Bdellovibrio bacteriovorus: one gene and its partner. The protein of the gene in region 1 interacts with the protein of each later gene in a pairwise test. Links are inferred from orthologs where the notes say so. Each region holds a gene or a part of one and is shown on either strand. Other genes may lie near its edges. The genes, in order: nusG and rho.

Evidence for each region.
Region 2: the proteins of nusG (region 1) and rho interact in binary tests that used the Escherichia coli proteins (3 or more experiments, as listed by UniProt). The link is inferred for Bdellovibrio bacteriovorus from one-to-one orthologs.

The regions. Positions count from the first base shown.
Region 1 is NZ_LUKE01000001.1:464,258-471,480, forward strand. The notes cover bases 1,691-4,474. They hold nusG (transcription termination/antitermination protein NusG), read right to left. Parts: upstream 3,458-4,474; coding sequence 2,924-3,457; downstream 1,691-2,923. Other genes in these bases: rplA (50S ribosomal protein L1), read right to left, coding at 1,691-2,361; rplK (50S ribosomal protein L11), read right to left, coding at 2,374-2,796; secE (preprotein translocase subunit SecE), read right to left, coding at 3,467-3,844; tuf (elongation factor Tu), read right to left, coding at 4,058-4,474. Also shown: AZI86_RS02220 (DoxX family protein), read right to left, coding at 1-151; rplL (50S ribosomal protein L7/L12), read right to left, coding at 410-778; rplJ (50S ribosomal protein L10), read right to left, coding at 842-1,366; more of rplA, read right to left, coding at 1,651-1,690; more of tuf, read right to left, coding at 4,475-5,248; AZI86_RS02285 (TrmH family RNA methyltransferase), read right to left, coding at 5,798-6,697; pyrF (orotidine-5'-phosphate decarboxylase), read right to left, coding at 6,684-7,223. UniProt on the Escherichia coli protein: Part of the processive rRNA transcription and antitermination complex (rrnTAC). The complex forms an RNA-chaperone ring around the RNA exit tunnel of RNA polymerase (RNAP).
Region 2 is NZ_LUKE01000001.1:1,425,650-1,433,080, reverse strand. The notes cover bases 1,719-4,710. They hold rho (transcription termination factor Rho), read right to left. Parts: upstream 4,098-4,710; coding sequence 2,340-4,097; downstream 1,719-2,339. Other genes in these bases: AZI86_RS06925 (PilZ domain-containing protein), read left to right, coding at 4,633-4,710; htpG (molecular chaperone HtpG), read right to left, coding at 1,719-2,236. In the rest of the region: AZI86_RS06940 (asparaginase), read right to left, coding at 1-356; more of htpG, read right to left, coding at 356-1,718; more of AZI86_RS06925, read left to right, coding at 4,711-5,001; AZI86_RS06920 (LPXTG cell wall anchor domain-containing protein), read right to left, coding at 5,087-6,439; AZI86_RS06915 (DUF192 domain-containing protein), read right to left, coding at 6,558-7,028; AZI86_RS06910 (Ppx/GppA phosphatase family protein), read right to left, coding at 6,997-7,431. UniProt on the Escherichia coli protein: Facilitates transcription termination by a mechanism that involves Rho binding to the nascent RNA, activation of Rho's RNA-dependent ATPase activity, and release of the mRNA from the DNA template.

The DNA of each region.
Region 1 (7,223 bases):
CAACAATCCCCGAAGCCACAACAACAAAATCCGGATCCAAAGGCTGCCACACCGGAACTTGAGCCAAAAACTCTGCCCGAGCAAAAGTAAGGTGGCTAACCCCCGCAAAAACCAAAAAGGAACCCATCAACAACCGCAAAAACAATTTCATAATTCCCCCGATCAAAAAAATTATGTCACACCAAATTTAAAAGTACAGTTGTTACAAAAGTTAAGAGTTTAACCAATCACAACGGCAAGCCTCAAAGAGGCGAGCTTTTTTGAAGTCATTTGCTAGCAAAAGGCAAAAAAATCCCAGGAGGGGATTTTTTCGCGCAAGCCCCGAAGGGGTTGAGGGCAGGAGCCCGAAACAAAAAAAAGCCCCGGGTTTCCCCGAGGCTTCTCAAGTTCTTCACTAGAAGAGCAAAAACTACTTAACAGTAACTTTCGCGCCCGCAGCTTCAAGAGCTTTTTTGATTTTCTCAGCGTCTTCTTTAGTCGCGCCTTCTTTAACAGCTTTGTTACCAGCTTCAACAAGGGCTTTTGCTTCAGCAAGACCAAGACCAGTCAAGCCACGAACTTCTTTAATAACGTTGATTTTGTTGGCGCCAGCGTCAACAAGGATAACGTCAAAAGCAGTTTTTTCTTCAACTGCAGCAGCAGGGCCTGCGCCAGCAGCAGCTACAGGAGCAGCAGCAGACACGCCCCATTTTTCTTCAAGTTGTTTTACAAGTTCAGCGATTTCAAGAACAGTTTTCGCTGACAACGCTTCAATTAATTGATCGTTAGAAAGAGACATTTTAAAATCCTCCAAGGGATATAAATAAATTTATTAATTCAAATCATGTGGCAACAACAAGCACTATGCTTGTGGAGCCGCTTCAGTACTAGCACCGCCACCAAGCTTTTCGCCATAAGCTTTCAAGCATCTTGCAAGTGCAGAACCTGAAGCCAAGAACGTAGCCAATAGTTGCGCGCGAAGTTGATCTTTGCCTGGAAGAGTCGCCAAGAATTTAATCTTGTTGCTATCCAAAGCTTCACCGTCCATTACACCAGTTTTGATTTGAAGGATTTCAACATCCTTAGCAAAATCAGCCAATGCTTTAGCCGTTGCGTTCACTTCACCGTATGAGAATACGATGGCGTTAGTACCTTTCATTGAATTAGCAAATGCTGTATCAATAGCCGGGTGATCTTTGAACGCTCTTTTAGCTAGAGTGTTGCGGACAACTTTCATCTCTGAATCAGCGGCATTCAATTTTTTGCGCAAGCTTGTCACTTGCTCAACTTTGATACCTTTGAAGTCTACGATGAAAGCTCCTTTAGCCTTACTGAATTTATCAGTAATAACCTTAATCTCTTGCTCTTTATCTGCGCGAGTGATCATAAATGAGCCTCCTTTCATTAGAATTGTCCCACTTTCGTGGGAGCACTGTGCGATACAGTACGGTTTGGAGTTCGCTCACAGGAAGTTCGATGGGTTGATCGAACATTTGCTTACAAAACTTTTTGCCTTATCTCGGTAGGCCTCTCACAGTCGAGAGATTAAATTCGAGGATGAAAACCTACTGTCTCTGATCGCAATTTACTTTTTGCACTCCGACTTCGTCGGAGTATTTACTAAAGTTTTAGGACCTCAGCTTACGCTGAAGTCCTATTTAAAAACAATGATTACGTTGTCGCCGCGCCAGCTGCGATTGCTGCTGCGTTTGGCTCAATTTTCACGCCTGGTCCCATAGTTGAAGCTACAGAGATAGAGCGCATGTAGATACCTTTAGAAGATGCTGGTTTCGCTTTCACAAGTGCTGATAACAACACCATGAAGTTGTCGCGAAGTTTCGCATCGCCCATTGATTTCTTACCAACGCTAGCGTGAACGATACCTGCTTTATCAACGCGGAAGTCTAGCTTACCTTTTTTCTCAGCAGCTACAGCTTCGCCCACGTTCATAGTGACAGTACCGATTTTTGGATTCGGCATCAAACCACGAGGTCCAAGAATTTTAGCAACTTTAGAAACAGTCGCCATCATGTCTGGAGTCGCGATACATTTATCGAAATCCAACCAGCCGCCTTGGATCTTAGCAACAAGATCGTCAGCGCCTACGAAGTCTGCACCTGCATTTTTCGCTTCAGCTTCTTTCGGGCCTTTTGCGAAAACGACAACTTTAACATCTTTACCAAGACCGTGAGGCAATGAGATCGCGCCACGAACTTGTTGGTCAGATTGTTTAGGGTCGATACCTAAACGAACTGCTACGTCGACGGACTCGTCAAATTTTGCTGGAGCAGCTGCTACAGCCAATTTGAAAGCTTCATCAACAGAGTATTTTTTTGAAGAATCAACCTTCTTAGAGGCTGCTTCGAATTTCTTTCCTGCCATTGATTACCACCCTTATGCGATGTCGATGCCCATGCTTTTAGCCGTACCAGCAACTTGTGACATTGCAGATTCAACTTTTAAGCAGTTCAAATCAGGCAATTTCGTTGTCGCAATTGTCTTGATTTGTTCGTTATTGATTTTGCCTACTTTGTCTTTTTGAGGTTGCTTGGAACCAGATTCCAATTTCAACGCCTTTTTGATCAAAGAAGACACCGGTGGTGTTTTCGTGATGAAAGTAAACGATCTGTCTTGGTAAACAGTGATGATGATAGGGATAATACTATCACCCAATGCTTGCGTACGAGCATTGAACTGCTTACAGAATTCCATGATGTTTACCCCGTGCTGTCCAAGTGCCGGTCCAACGGGAGGAGCTGGATTAGCTTTCCCTGCCGGTATTTGCAGCTTGATCATTCCTGTAACTTTTTTTGCCATGACCCACTCCTGCAGGAGGTTATTAAATTTTCCACTCTGGACCCATTCCAGAACAGAAACGGAATCCCTAAGGATTCCGTTTAAATATTTTTTAAATATTTAAAGCTCTACGTATGTAGCGCTTTAATTAGTTTTTTTCAACCTGAATATAATCTAATTCTACTGGGGTCGGACGACCAAAGATGCTCACAAGAACCTTCAGCTTCGCTTTGTCCTCGTTAACCTCTTCGACAGAGCCCTGGAAGTTGCTGAATGGACCGTCAATAACGGTTACATTCTCTCCCACAGCGAATTTGACCTTTGGTTTCGGTTTCTCTGAAACACCTGCCATTTGTTGCGTAACGCGTAAAACCTCAGCTTCTGGGACTTCAGGAGGGCGAGTTTTAGTTCCACCCACGAAGCCAGTCACTTTGGAAGAATTACGAACCAAATGCCAAGTTTCATCGTTCAAGAACATTTGAACAAAGATATAACCTGGGAAAAATTTACGTGATTTAGTTTGTTTTTGGCCTTTTACGAGCTCCACGACGCTTTCCGCAGGGATCAAGATCTCTCCGAAGAACTCTTCCATTTTATTGGATTTGATCTTTTCTTCGATGGCCTTTTTAGCCGTGTTTTCACAGCTAGTTTGAACGTTAACGATGTACCACTTTTTATCCATCTATCCGTCCTACTTCATAAGGTGGTTAATGATAAAACCCGAAACTAAGTCGAATGTGCTGATGATCACGCTTGAAATAAGAACCATGATCACACATGCGATAGTCATTGCCGTCACGTCTTTACGAGAAGGCCATACGATTTTGCGAACCTCAGTAACTACTTCTTCACCCCAAGCCAAAACTTTTGGATTGAACTGAAGAACCGAGAAAACAACAAGTCCCAAAACAATCGGGAATCCGTGTCTTACAGCATCTGAATCCGTCATTCTTGCAACAACACCAAAAGCGCCGGCAAAAGCTTTGATCAGAAGAGAGGTTGTTAAAGCGACCAAGATAGCTGCTGTAGCAAAGCTGATTGTCAAAATCTTAGAGTTAGCCTTATCCATTAATTCCCCGTTTATAATGGTTAAAAACTTAAAATTGGCAGGGGCGGAGGGATTCGAACCCACGACCTAACGATTTGGAGTCGTTCGCTCTACCGCTGGAGCTACACCCCTGCATCAAAAAACAAATAAATACACATGCCAAGAAACACCGAGGGGGACCCTCTTGTCAAGGAGTCCCCCGGGTGGTTTTAACTTAGCTTATTAGCGTTATTACTACTCAAGGATCTCAGTAACTACGCCGGCGCCAACTGTACGGCCACCTTCGCGGATCGCGAAACGCAATTCTTTTTCCATTGCGATTGGAGCGATCAACTCTACAGAAACCTCAACGCGGTCACCAGGCATAACCATTTCAGTTCCAGCTTTCAAAGTACAAACACCAGTTACGTCTGTTGTACGGAAGTAGAACTGAGGACGGTAACCATTGAAGAATGGAGTATGACGTCCGCCTTCTTCTTTAGTTAGGATGTAGGCTTCAGCTTTGAATTTTTTGTGTGGTTTTACTGTTCCTGGTTTAACAAGAACTTGGCCACGCTCAACGTCTTCTTTTTTAGTACCACGAAGAAGAACACCGCAGTTGTCCCCTGCTTGACCTTCGTCAAGAAGTTTACGGAACATTTCGATACCAGTCACAGTCGTTTTTTGAGTTGGACGGATACCTACGATTTCAACCTCGTCACCAACTTTAACGATACCACGCTCTACACGGCCAGTAACAACTGTACCACGACCAGAGATAGAGAATACGTCCTCTACTGGCATCAAGAAAGTTTTGTCAGTAGCACGAACCGGTTCTGGAATGTAAGTGTCACAAGCATCCATCAATTTCATGATAGATGGACGACCGATTTCAGATTGATCGCCTTCAAGAGCTTTCAAAGCTGAACCTTTAACGATTGGAATCTCGTCACCAGGGAATTCGTATTTAGAAAGAAGTTCGCGAACTTCAAGCTCAACAAGCTCAAGAAGTTCTTTATCGTCAACCATGTCTACTTTGTTCATGAAAACAACTAGAGCAGGTACACCGACTTGACGAGCAAGAAGGATGTGTTCACGAGTTTGTGGCATTGGACCGTCAGCTGAAGAAACAACTAGGATCGCGCCGTCCATTTGAGCAGCACCAGTGATCATGTTTTTTACGTAGTCAGCATGGCCTGGGCAGTCAACGTGAGCGTAGTGACGTTTGTCAGTTTCGTACTCAACGTGAGTTGTAGAGATGGTGATACCACGCTCACGCTCTTCTGGAGACTTATCGATTTGATCGTAAGACATCGCTTGAGCTTTACCAGCCGCTGCAAGAGTAGTAGTGATCGCAGCAGTCAAAGTTGTTTTACCATGGTCGACGTGACCGATTGTGCCGATGTTCACATGCGGCTTATTACGGTTAAATTTCTCTTTAGACATTATTCCTCCTGCAGAGATTTATTTTTAAGTCTTAAAACCTTACTTATTTTATCTAACTAATACAAGTAACAAGTGGAGCCCATGATCGGAGCCGAACCGACGACCTCACCCTTACCAAGGGTGTGCTCTACCACTGAGCTACATGGGCGTAGCTTCTGAAATTTGGAGCGGGAGACGGGTCTCGAACCCGCAACCCTCTGCTTGGAAGGCAGATACTCTAGCCAATTGAGCTACTCCCGCCCATCAGAACGCCCGTATCTTCAGTAACCCTATTCTCGGCGAAAACATTCAAATGGTGGGCAGGGAAGGATTCGAACCTTCGTAAGCGCAAGCTAACGGATTTACAGTCCGTCCCCTTTAGCCACTCGGGCACCTACCCATTGTGAACGTAATCCTCAGAAAAAAATGGAGCTGGTTATGGGACTCGAACCCGCAACCTGCTGATTACAAATCAGCTGCTCTACCAATTGAGCTAAACCAGCATTACTGAGATAACCGAGATGTTTTACGGACAAAACGACCGCCCGTCAAAGATATTTATTTGCCGGATTACGATTTTTTTGTGTTCTCACGCGTCGCGTGCTGACTTGCATGCTGTCGCAACGTCTCGGTCAATGCCATCGCCGTGGCTACCGAAGCGTTGTAACTTGCAGAGGCACTTGCCTGCGGAATGAACACTAACTCATCACACAGACGCTCTGTTGTCACACGCATTCCCTTGTCTTCGGAACCGATCGCCCAGACGACTTTTTCGGGAAGTTTCAAATCAAAGATGGATTTTTCTCCGCGGGGGCTCAGACCGAAAATCCAATACCCTTTTTCTTTAAGTTCTTCCGCATACTTAGCAAAGTTCGTAGTCTCTTCAACAGGGACATGTTCGACCCCGCCGCAAGCCACTTTATGCACAATCGGACTTAGACCCACCGCGCGATCCTCAGGAATCAAAACACCGTCAACTCCCGTAAGCCAAGAAGTTCTCACGATTGCACCTAAATTGTGCGGATCTTCGATACCGTCCAAAATCAAAACAATGGATGTATCCAGCTCAGCTAGACCTTGCATATCAAACTCGGGCGCACCCTCAGCAAAAGCCGCAGCTCCCTGGACCGAAGAACCAAACTTTTCTAAAACCTGGGAGGCTTTCACTTCGATTTTCACTCTCGCCGCCAGTGCCAGATCATTGAGTTCACGCAACTCTGCAGAGTCTTCCCACCCTTGACGTAACCACATGCCTTTGATTTGTTTCGGACGAACTTTTAAAACTTCCGTGATTGCATGAGTGCCGATGATCACGCGCCAGTCGCGCGGGATTTGATTTTCATTGCGACTGCCACCATTTTGGAGGGCGCGCTCACCACCACCGCGACGAGGTCCCCCTTGAGAAGGCCCCCGCGAAGATTTTTGATTTGATTTATTATTGCTTGAAAATCGAGAGTTATTTTTCTTCATACACTGCCATCACAAAATCAGTTGCCGTTTCCTTGATGTCTTTTGCTTCAAGGATCGGACGACCAACCACCAGGGCCGAGGCCCCTTTGCGAAGAGCTTCTTTAGGACCCATAATGCGTTTTTGATCGCCAGAATCCTGCATACTAAAGCGAATTCCCGGCGTGACAAGGTAAAGATCCTGGTTTTGTAAAAGGTCCAACTCGTGCGGAGAACAAACCACGCTAGACAACCCCGAAGCCTTTACTAAACCCGCAAGCTCCGTCACATGCTGGGCAATCGGCTGAGGTTTCATATTCCCAGGAAGCGAGTTTTGATCCCAAGAAGTCAGAATCGTGACGGCTAAAATTTTAAAGGGTCTTTTTTGGCTAAGTTCTTTTTCTACCTCAGCCATGCGCTTTAAGGCCTCATGCCCGCTTAAGGCATGCACGGTCACAAGCGACGCTCCGGCATCGAAACTGGCGCGAACGGCGGCCTCCATTGTCGAGGGAATATCGAAGTGTTTATTATCCAAAAAAATGGGCCCGCG
Region 2 (7,431 bases), 960 kb from region 1 along the record:
TTTTGGATAAAGAATTTCGCGGCCGTTTCATTAAACGGAAGATGCGCCCCACAAATCAAATGCGACTCTTTAAGTGAGAGCCGTTCTAACCAGCTAGAAACGATCTCGATGTGAACCTTCTCACCTGCGTGGGAAGCGCAAGCACACGCTAATTCATGAGGTGATGACGGAAGACCCCGTTCCCTTTTAAACCGAACTAAGGGTAAAACCTGAATCATCTTAATTGCGGAACGCGGGAAAAACTTTTCTTCAACATCGCCTGAAGAGTCTAAGATTTTTCCTTGAGGATCCATGACCACGTACGAAACTTGGTGCATTGATTCAACATGGGACCCACGTTCCACAACAATTTTCATCAGTGTTTTACACCTGATGCGGCCTGGATCATAAGATCGGCGATTTGGTGGGAAAATTTCACTGGATCTGGCAGGGCCGATCCTTCAGTAAGTAAGGCTTGGTTGTATAAAATTTCAGCCCACTTTGCTTGCTGATCGGCGCCAGCTTCAAGCATTTTTTGGAATACCGGATGCTTAGGATTAATTTCCATAATGCGTTTCGCATTCATCATGGACTGCTCTTGTCCCAAACGGGACATCAGCTTTTGCAAGTGCGCTGATGGATCATTCGAAGCAGAAACAAGGCACACCGGTGTCGTTGTTAATCGATCCGAAATAACGACATCTTTAACCTGACTTTCCAAAGTTTTTTTCATCACTTCTAAAACAGGCTTTAACGTGACCTCCGACTGCTTTTTTTCTTCTTCATGACGAGCCTTTTCTTCGGCCGTGTCCAGATCTAAGCCTTCTTTGGTGATAGATTGAAGTTTCTTTTCTTTATATTCTCTTAAGGCTTCGATCATCCACTCGTCGACCGTGTCTACCAGTAAAAGAACTTCAAAACCTTTTTCATTTAATCGCTCCAAATAAGGACTGTTGCGAATCTGCGCCAAGTTGTCGCCCGTGATATAGAAAATTTCTTTTTGTTCGTTCTTCATGCGACCGACGTATTCTTCAAGCGTTGTCATCTTATCTGAATGAGTCGAATGAAATAAACAAAGGTCTTGAAGTTTTTCTTTGTTGCCTGGATCTGCGGGCAAGCCTTCTTTTAAAGTTGCGCCAAACTCATTCCAAAAGTTTTCATAAGCAGATCTGTCCTTTAAAAGAAGCTCTTTCAAAGTGCTCAAAATTTTTGTGGTCACGTTTTTACGAATTTGTGTAACCTGACGATCTTGTTGCAAAAGCTCACGGGAAACATTCAGCGAAAGATCACTGCTATCTACCAGGCCTTTTACAAATCTAAGATACGTCGGCAAAAGATCCTTGCAGTCAGCCATGATAAAGACACGCTTAATGTAAAGGCTTAATCCGTAAGCCATGTCGCCCGTATTAAAATTCCAAGGCTTTTTGGTTGGGATATATAATAACGCATTAAATTCCATCGTGCCTTCGGCTTTATAATGAATCGTTTTAAGCGGCTCATTCCAGTCATGGCTAAGATGTTGATAGAACTCTTTGTGTTCCTCGGCCGTCACTTCCGAGGGCGAACGCAGCCACAGAGCTTTTTGTGAGTTCAAAGTTTCTTCTTCGCCTTTGTCGTTTTTCATCTTGATCGGAAAGGCGATGAAGTCAGAATATTTTTTTACCAGAGATTTTAAAACCCACGCATCGGTGAAATCGGAAACCTCATCCTCGTTCTTAAATTCTTTAAGATGAAGTGTGAGGGTCGTGCCCGTGCCTTCAGGGCGTGGTACTTGATCAATTGAATAAGTTCCATCTCCTGTTGATTCCCACACAGTGCCGTCATTCTCACCGGCTTTTTGGGTATGCAAAGTCACGCGGTCCGCCACCATAAAAGCTGAATAGAAACCGACACCGAACTGCCCAATAAGCTCTGGCTTAGTTTTATTTTCTTCATTCATTTTCATAAAGGCTTTAGCACCAGAACGCGCGATCGTTCCGATGAATTCGTTGACCTCGGCCGTGGTCATGCCGATCCCATTATCAATAATGCTCAGGGTTTTTGATTCTTTGTTGGGAACCAGGCGGATCTGGGGTTCCCAGCCAGCAGGTAAGATCGAAGAATTGGTCAGGGATTGAAATTTTAATTTATCAATTGCGTCCGAGGCATTGGACAAAAGTTCACGCAAAAAAATCTCTTTTTGCGAATACAGCGAGTGAATAACAATATCTAAAAGTTGCTTAATTTCCGCGTTAAAATTCTGAACCGTTTTAGCCATAACAAAAGCTCCTTTTTCAATAGGGCTAATGTAAGGCCGAAATAAGTTTTGGCAAGTCTTAGAATAAAAAAAGGAGGCTTGCGGCCTCCTTTTTGTTTTATTTTTAACCTGGACCCGACATGGCTTTCAAGAAGTCCGTATTGGTTTTCGTGTTTTCCACTTTATCCAACAAGAACTCCATCGCGTCGATCGGATTCATTGGCGCAAGAACCTTACGCAAGATCCACAGACGGTTCAGATCGCCTTTTTCAACCAGCAAGTCCTCTTTACGAGTTCCTGATTTGTTGATGTCCATACAAGGGAAGATACGTTTCTCCATAAGCTTACGATCCAAGTGGATCTCGGCATTACCAGTACCTTTAAATTCCTCGAAGATAACCTCATCCATACGAGAACCGGTATCGATCAACGCGGTCGCGATGATTGTTAATGATCCACCTTCTTCGATATTACGAGCCGCGCCGAAGAAACGCTTTGGTTTGTGAAGGGCATTGGAATCCACACCACCCGATAAGATCTTACCAGAAGGCGGAACAACCGTATTGTAAGCACGCGCTAAACGAGTGATAGAGTCTAACAAGATAACAACGTCATGCTTGTGTTCAACCAAACGTTTTGCTTTTTCGATGACCATTTCTGCAACCTGAACGTGGCGAGTGGGTGGCTCATCAAATGTTGACGACACAACTTCACCCTTAACGGTGCGTTGCATGTCCGTCACCTCTTCCGGACGTTCATCGATCAATAGTACGATCAATTTAACTTCGGGATGATTGTGAGTAATTGCATTGGCAATTTGTTGCATCAAAACTGTTTTACCAGTTCTTGGCGGTGCCACAATAAGGGCACGTTGACCCTTTCCAAGTGGAGCCATCAAATCCACAACACGTGTTGTGTATTCGCCAGGGCTGTGTTCAAGCTTAAGGCGCTCATTTGGATAAAGCGGCGTTAAGTTGTCAAAAAGGATTTTATCTTTACCTTTTTCAGTTGTTTCAAAGTTCAATGAATCAACTTTTAATAAAGCAAAGTATCGTTCGCCTTCTTTAGGTGGACGAACTGTTCCCGTTACCGTGTCACCGGTTCTTAAACCGAAGCGACGAATTTGTGACGGAGAAACATAGATATCATCCGGACCTGGAAGATAGTTGTAATCCGGCGAGCGCAAGAAACCGTAACCATCGGGCAGGATTTCAAGAACACCTGAACCGTAAATATCCTGTCCAAGTTTTGCTGCACGTTTCAAGATCTCAAAGATCATGTCTTGACGGCGAAGACCAGCGGCATTTTCAATTTTAAGTTTAGTTGCCAGCTCTGTGAGCTGCGTGATGTTTTTTGACTTTAAGTCCTTTGAAGACAACCAGCTTTTTTCTTCATCGGTTAACTGGATATCTGCCAAGTCCACATCTTGAGTTTGTGCTGGAGGTGTTGCGTGAACATCATCACCACCTGGTTGACCTTCATCGCGATGACGGTCGTTGCGATCATTACGGAAGTCACGACGTTGGTTATTACCGCGATCCCCACCGCGGTCACGGTCACCACCATGACGGTGTCCACCGCGATCATTGCGATCATTTCTATTATCGCGGTTATTGGGGCGGAAGTCGCGACGTTGTTGGTGCTGATGCTGCGGACGATCTTGTCTTTGTGGGCGATCTTCATTGTTTGAAGCCGGGGGGTTTGCTGCAGGAGGAGGAGTTGCGGCTTCGGGTGCTTGTGGCGCTGCGGCAGCAACGGGTTCTGGCGCCGGGGGAGGAGTTGGCGCTACAGCGGCTGGGGCAGGAGTTTCTTCGGCAGCTGCTTTTGTGCGACCACGTTTTTTAACTACTTCAACACCTTGTGAATCTTTGGGTTCAGACAAACATTTTCTCCTTGTAGGATTAAATAAAGAAATAAGTGGGGGCGTCTTTACGACAGTCTCTAATGCGAAATCCCTTAGAGATCCCTTTTGAGGTTGATCCGATTGGATCTAACTTGTTTTGCTTGCCCTCACTATTCCTTGAAGCTCGCTAGACTGTCAATCGGAAATCCATCGGGAGCAATATGGACCCTGTTTTGCGAATAAGGCTCGAATCTTGGAAAATTATGTAACTATTTGAAACCCCTTAGAAATAAAGGTTTATTGCGAATCTTAATCCTCCCGATTTTTTCCATTACATCTTTAAGATGGCTCGAAATGGGACTCGACCTTAGAAACCCCAACTGCTTTATGTTGCTTAACAGTTCAAGAAAATCGTAGTTTTATTAGGCGTTTAACAATGAACCGTCCTCAGTCTAGTTTTGCCCTTTTTTAAGTCATTTTTAAAATTTTCCCCCTCACAGCTCTACATTTTTTTAGGCCAATTCCGAAAGGTTATTATCACGAATCGTTAAATGTTAAGCATAAGGAGTCCAACGTGGAGGATACTGTTTCAGTACCAGCCCCTAGAACACCTCTGAATCTCGAAGTTTCTTTCAAACGCAACTATGCGCGTGAAGAAGCCAAAGGTACGCTTAAAAATATCAGCCTTTCCGGAGCTTTTTTGGAGTTCGAAGGTGCCGATGTTCGGGCCAATGAAAAACTCAATTTAGTGTTTATCGTTGCTGGCCGCGAGCGTAAAGTTGCTGCGCACGTCATTTGGAAAAATTCAGCAGGTTGTGGCGTGAAGTTCATGCCGACAAACAATCGCGATGTGCAAATCATCGATGATCTCATCTATTTCGTAGAAAACAGCCGTACTGAAAATCGTTCTTTGATGGATACGATCTTTAAAAAAGTAGGCTAATTAGAGTTTCCTCTTTAAACGGGAAATAAAAAAAGAGCGAGTTGTTACTCGCTCTTTTTTATTTTTTAATCACTTCGTTTTATACTTACGTACCGACATGAGTGTTATCTAGACCTTGTTGCTCAAGCTCTTTTTGCTTACGCTTTTTTCTGACCACGATCAGAAGTGCTAAGCCAGCCGCCGCAAGACCCACGATTCCTAAAGCCATCGTTGTGTCGTTATCCATTCCCTGAGCCGCTTCTTCAGTTGAAGCTTGGTGCGGCGGATTCAGGTCCGCTGGCGGAGGTGGTGGCGGTGGTGGAACTTCTTGCTGAGCCATATCCATCGGCGGCGGTGGAGGTGGCATATCCATGCTGGCTTGGTCCGGCGGAGGAGGAAGGTCTCCCATCGGCTGACCCATGTCTGGTGGCGGAGCTTGCGCCATATCTTGTGGTGGCATATCCGGCGGCGGTGGCAATGCCTCTTGCGGAGGTTGCGACTGAGCCATTTCTGGCATTGGCGCCGGCGGAGCCGCGGCTACTGGGCTGCCTTTCCAATAACGAAGCTCAGTACCTGCAGGGATTTCTTGTTTTGAATCCACTGAGTTACTTGCCCAAAGTTCTTTCCATGCTTGCGGGTAACCCAAAAGTTGCGGAGCGATATTTCGAATATTGTCGCCTTCTTTAGCAACGTATGTTTCTGGAGCGATCCCGTTATCTTCAAAATAAGTGATCACTTTAGCCGCGTCATCTGGACGGTGAGGCGAGTTGTAATACACTTTATCGCCCGGTTTTACACCGCGGCTTTCAAACATCGTGTTCCCTTTTTTAAGTTCCGACACTTTATTACTAGATCCATAGATCGTTTGGCTGATGGATTTAAGGGTGTCTCCAGGACGCGCGAAATAAACCGTGTTGTAAAGAGTTCCGCCCACTTTCCAGGGAGTCATTGCCACTTTTTGCAAAGACGGAAGTGGTTTTTTCGGAGCCTCTGTTTCGGTGATGGTCGTGTGAGTCTCTGTGCTGGTAGAACTTTCAACCATGGCCGTTTGATCGGGAGATGATGAAGTAGGTGCATCGACGATCGTTGTGGAAGTATCAGATGGCGCGTCAATTGATGGTGAAGATTCTGCAAACGGATCTGCCGGAAGCGTTTCCGTATTTGTTGCAACATCCACTTGCTCGGTTGTTGCTAGGCTGTCTCCGGGATTTGTTTCAGTAGTAGTGGTGGTTGTCTCGGTGGTCGTGGTAGTTTCGCCAAGAGCATCTTCAGGAAGTTGGTCGCTCGCCATGTTGTCAGCGCCCGCGATTTCCAGAGCTTCATCGCCCTCAAGCTTTTCGAGGTCAGCTGAATCGTAATCTGCAGCAACTTCAGATTCCGGTTGGCTGTCTTTAGACGTACAGCTTGTTTGTAAAACAAGACCTAAGAACGCCAGCACGATAACTAGTTTTTTCATCATATCTTCATCCTTGATTGATGCTATGAAACATACTGTTTCAATAAAGCCTTACTAATAAATCTAAAACACAAGCTATTGGGTCGGCAAACACTAATAACAAGAGCCCTAGACTTAGGGGCTACTTAATTTTCAATTTAGTACCCAATTTTATCTTATTTTTCGAAAACCAACCCTTATTCATTTCTAAAGCATACTTGGCGGGCTTACTACTGGGGTATGAGGCAAGGGCGGCGTCCGGAATCCCTTTGCCCGACTTCATTTCCTGGATATCGATCAAAGATCCCGAACCATCAAAATATCCAATAGAAAGATCAATGAATGTGTTCTTCATCCAGAAAAAGCGTGTTTGTTCTCCGTCAAAGATAAATAACATGCCGTCATTTTCGCCAAGCTTGTTCCTAAACATAAGTCCACGTTCATGCTGGGCAGGAGTTTCGGCAATTTCCACGACCAAGGTCTTGGTTCCGAGGGTGATTTTTTTCTTTTGAAATTCACTCGCCGCGAAAGAATAGCTGCCTGTCAGAAAAACAAATGCAACTAATAGAAGGGCGAGGCTTTTATTTACGAAGCATCTCAAGCGCGACGCCATAACGAACTCCTTTAGTTGATACTACCATAGTATTTTTATTTAAGCTTTCAAGAGCCTTTAAAAGAATTGAGGCGCCGGCAAAAATAATATCCGCGCGACCACCTAATTGGTATTTCGTTTTTTTTACTTCCACAGATGTGTTTGCAAATTCATCCACCCAGTACTTTAATCGCTCTCTTGGCAGCTGATATCCGTCCACTTTTTTTTCATCAAAACCACCGACCTCAATCGCCACAAGCGAGGTCGGTGTTCCGGCCACGGTAATGACTTCATCGATGTCGTGTTTTTTTAATTCCGGCAAAATGGTCGCCAGTTCTTTTTGAATGTGTTCGTTAACGGCCGCCTGATCTTTTTCAGAGATCGGTTGGTGGGTCACATGTCTTTCCGTCAAACGAACCCCACC